DNA from 2 places in the Psychrobacillus sp. FSL K6-1267 genome. Region 2 is predicted to be linked to the other one. Evidence: riboswitches for the same ligand, from Rfam matches in the RefSeq annotation. Region 2 holds a riboswitch; the other holds the start of a gene.
What was found. A riboswitch is a leader RNA that binds a small molecule or an ion and turns the genes downstream of it on or off. The one in region 2 is predicted to bind S-adenosylmethionine.
Positions count from the first base shown of each region.

Region 1: it holds a riboswitch for S-adenosylmethionine, as region 2 does, so the genes downstream of both, MHB55_RS09340 (MetQ/NlpA family ABC transporter substrate-binding protein) here and MHB55_RS00950 (O-acetylhomoserine aminocarboxypropyltransferase/cysteine synthase family protein) in region 2, are expected to answer to the same signal.

Region 1 is NZ_JBBOOR010000001.1:1,873,955-1,876,157, reverse strand. Features, by position in the region: gene MHB55_RS09345 (PPC domain-containing DNA-binding protein) at 172-675, opposite strand; SAM riboswitch class I at 827-939, shown strand; gene MHB55_RS09340 (MetQ/NlpA family ABC transporter substrate-binding protein) at 1,034-1,852, shown strand; gene MHB55_RS09335 (methionine ABC transporter ATP-binding protein) at 1,910-2,203, shown strand, end outside.
Region 2 is NZ_JBBOOR010000001.1:181,677-183,879, reverse strand. Features, by position in the region: gene MHB55_RS00955 (homoserine dehydrogenase) at 1-40, opposite strand, end outside; gene MHB55_RS00950 (O-acetylhomoserine aminocarboxypropyltransferase/cysteine synthase family protein) at 164-1,456, opposite strand; SAM riboswitch class I at 1,577-1,692, opposite strand; gene MHB55_RS00945 (glycerol-3-phosphate acyltransferase) at 1,838-2,203, shown strand, end outside.

The DNA of each region.
Region 1 (2,203 bases), 1.7 Mb from region 2:
TTATAGGACTATTTATACTTGGTATTTTAGTTTATTTTCTCATCACAATATTAATTAGTGTGTTTAAGTGAAATAGTCAACAAAATAAAAAAAGACTACAAAAGTAGTCTTTTTTTATGTCATATTCTATTGTTTATTTAAATTCTTTTATATGTTAACCTACTACACTTTCTATTCCTCTATTGACCTGGAGAACTTGCTCCCTTTCTCAATCGGATAAAACTGAATTGCACCAGTCTCTTCATCATGTTTCCGATGGAATTCCATCCCTTTTACTTCGGCTAAGACTAGGTCAACCGTAATTACAGGATTCTCACCTTTGATGAAGTGACCTCCAAAAACAGCACCATATTGATCACACATTGATCCGTGAAAATGTGTGGCATATTTTCCTTCTCGCTGACATATAACTCCTGTACCATGTAAAAATTCTATAGGTCCTTCTTTTACGATCATTTCATTATAGGCTACACCTATTTTCGAGGAATCAGCTGGAATTAAATAGACAAAGCCACATTTTTGAAAGCTTCCAAAGCAGCTAACGACAGTGGCAGAAGTAATTTGGTTGGCTTCACATATTGCTTCTATCCCTTCTATCAAATCTGTTCCATATTTTAATCTAGCACCAACTATTCTCTCAAAATCACCTACTGCAAAATTTGCTCTTATTGTCATGTCGATTCCTCCAATTGCATAATTATTTATTATCTTATAATTTTAATCTTTTCTAAAAAATTTTACTATTAAAAAATAGCTCTTGACTTTGTTAGTTTAGTATAGTAAATTTTCATTTATAGAATAAACGAAAAACTTAATAGCTTATTATCTCTTATCAAGAGTAGCTGAGGGACTGGCCCGTTGAAGCTCGGCAACCATCTATACCAAAAGTATAGAAAGGTGCTAAATCCTGCAAAACATTTTTGTTTTGGAAGATAAGAGAGGACAATGCATTTTTGTGTGCCTCTCTTTCTTTTTGAAAGAGAGGCTTTTATATTTATTCGAATTCTTTAATAATTATTAAGGAGGAATTTTAATGAAAAAGGTTGGTTTAGTATTATCAGGAGTTCTATTAACGGGGTTGCTTGCGGCTTGTGGTGATGAATCTACAGGTGACAAAGCCTTAGATGAAAATAAATTAGTCATAGGTGTAACTGCTGGTCCTCACGAACAAATAGCTGAGGTTGCAGCAGAAGTTGCAGCAAAAGATGGACTAGAAATAGAAATTAAAGCTTTTTCTGATTACATACTTCCAAACACAGCACTATCTGAAGGTAACCTAGACGCAAATAGCTATCAACATGAGCCTTTTCTAAATGCTTTCAACGAAGACCATGGTACTGAGCTAGTACCAGTTGGTAAAACTATTTTAAACCCAATGGGTATTTACTCTGAAAAATTTAAATCGTTCGAAGATTTACCAGAAGGTGCCACATTTGGATTACCAAACGACCCAACTAACGGTTCACGCGCATTATATATACTAGAGGAAAATGGCTTTATTAAAATTAAAGAAGATAAAAAAGAAAATGCTTCTATTTATGATATCGAAGAAAACCCTAAGAATATTGAATTTATCGAATTAGAGGCTGCTCAAATACCGAAACAGCTTAGCGAGGTAGACGCTGCGGCAATCAATACAAACTTTGCTTTGGCTGCTGGCATTAACCCGAAGGAAGACTCAATTCTTTTAGAGTCATCTAACTCTCCATATGTGAACTATATCGTTGTACGCGCGGAAAACGAAGATGATCCAACCGTTCAAAAGTTTGTAAAAGCTTATCAATCAGAGGAAGTCAGAACATTTATCGAAGAAGAGTTTCAAGGTTCTGTGTTAGCAAGCTGGGATGAGTAGAAATAACAAAAACGTTGCCGCAACCGGTAACGTTTTCTTTAGAAAGGAAGATTTAACATGATAGTTTTAGAGAATATTACAAAGGAATTCATCAGCAAAAGAAACACAGTAAAGGCTGTCAGTAACGTAAGTCTTCATGTAAGAAAAGGTGAAATTCACGGAGTTATCGGCTATAGCGGAGCAGGGAAAAGCACACTTATCAGATGTGTTAACCTGCTCGAAAAGCCAACAAAAGGCAAAGTATACATTAATGGCGAAGAAATAACCCCCCTTCCCCTTCCTCAACTTCGAAAAGTCAGAAACAAAATAGGCATGATTTTTCAAGGATTTAACCTTTTAAAAACTGCCACT
Region 2 (2,203 bases):
CTGTTCCAAATCCTAAGATTGCTGCTTTTATTTTTGCCATGCTGTCTCCTCCAAATGAATCTGTACAATTGAATTTAAATAATCGTACTTGAATAAAATTTCAATTAACTAATTGACTATTTTACATATTGTAGACTATTTCCACTCAATTAACAACAAAATTCTATCTAGAGAGGACATTTGTTTTCTCTAAAAGTACTTTTCCGAGTGCTTCTTGTAAATCTTCTACTGCCTCCAAGCCTACAGACAAGCGAATTAGATCCTCTGTAACCCCTGTTTTTACTAAATCCTCCGGTGTAAGTTGTTGGTGAGTAGTGGAAGCTGGATGAATAATTAGAGATTTTGCGTCTCCCACATTTGCTACATGTGACCAAATCTCTATATTATCGATAATATGTCTACCTGCTTCTCTACCTCCCTTTGCTCCAAATGTCAAAATAGAACCGTATCCATTCTTTAAATACTTTTTAGCAAGTTCATGTGTAGGATGGCTTTCAAGCCCTAAATAGTTAACCCATGAAACTTCCTCATTGTCATTTAAGTACTCCGCAATTTTCTGGGCATTTTCGTTATGTCTTGGCACTCGTAAGTGAAGTGTTTCTAATCCTTGAAGAAAGGAGAAAGCTGCTTCTGGGCTTAGAGAAGGACCAAAATCACGTAGCAACTGGACTCTTAGCTTTATAGCAAATGCCACGCCTGGAACATCGATTCCGTAGCGCAAACCATGATAGGTTACGTCTGGCTCTGTAAAGCCCGGGAATTTTTCAGAATTCCAGTTGAAGTTACCTCCATCAACTACTACTCCACCAATTGTTGTACCGTGACCTCCAATCCATTTTGTCGCCGAATGGATAACTATATGAGCGCCATGCTCAATTGGATTTGAACCAAACGGAGTAGCGAAAGTATTATCTACTAGTAATGGAACCCCCACTTCGTTCGCAATGGTAGCTACCTGCTCCACATCCAGTACATTTAAGCTTGGATTTCCAATAATTTCAGCAAAAAAACCTTTTGTCTTCTCAGTAACTGCTGATCTGAAATTCTCAGGATCCGTTGAATCTATAAACTTTACAGTAATTCCATAGCGAGGAAGTGTATGAGCAAAAAGATTAAAGGTCCCTCCATATAAGTTTTCAGCTGCGATAATTTCATCTCCAGCGCCTGCAATATTTAAAATAGAAAATGCAATGGCTGCCATCCCTGATGAAAGGGCCACTGCGGCAGTACCTCCTTCAAGTAATGCAATTCTTTGCTCAAAAACATCAACTGTTGGGTTTGTTATTCGGGAATAGATGTTACCAGTCTCTTTTAATGCAAATAGATTTTGAGCATGCTCAGTGTTTTGAAATACATATGAGGTTGTTTTGTGAATCGGTACCGCTCTTGATCCTGTGACTGGATCCGGTTGTTGTCCACCATGCAATAGAAGTGTTTCTTTTTGAAGATTTGTCATTTTGAATTCCTCCGTTATTAGTAGATTAGATGGATGCTTGGAGGCGGGAGAGGATTATAGAACTGCCAATGTAAAAACCCCTCTTCACTTAAGAAGAGGGGTCAAATTGACATGTTCCTCCTCTTATCTTCCAAATTCATAAAAGAATTTGTAGGATTTAGCACCTTTCCAAGTAAAAGAACTTGGTGGTTGCCGGGCATCGTAGGGCCTATTCCCTCCGCCACTCTTGATAAGAGTATTAGATTAGTGTTCCATCTTGTTACACAGTATAAATCCTCCGTTATTTATAAGTCAAGTTATTTTATATAAAATTCTGAAACTTCATCATTTTATAATCGTTTAATATAATAGATAGAATATTATTTTTGGGGGTGTCATAGAATGATTATTTGGAGTGTTAGCATTCTTTTAATAGGCTACTTAGTTGGTTCGATTCATGGATCAAAATTAGCCCAATGGATGAGTGGTGTTAATATAAAAAAAGAAGGCTTAAATAATTCAGGAGCTTCCAACGCCACCATAGTGCTTGGATGGAAGTATGGCGTTTTAGTAGGAGCCATAGATATTTTAAAAGGCGCAATTATGATTATTGGGGCAAGATTAATTGCTCCGCAGCTGACCTCACTTAGTACCTCTGAGCATGATTTTTTGCTTTATATAGCTGGTGCTGCTGTAATCTTAGGGCATAACTTTCCTATTTACACAAAATTTAAAGGCGGTAAAGGCACAGCTTCCATCATTGGAGTA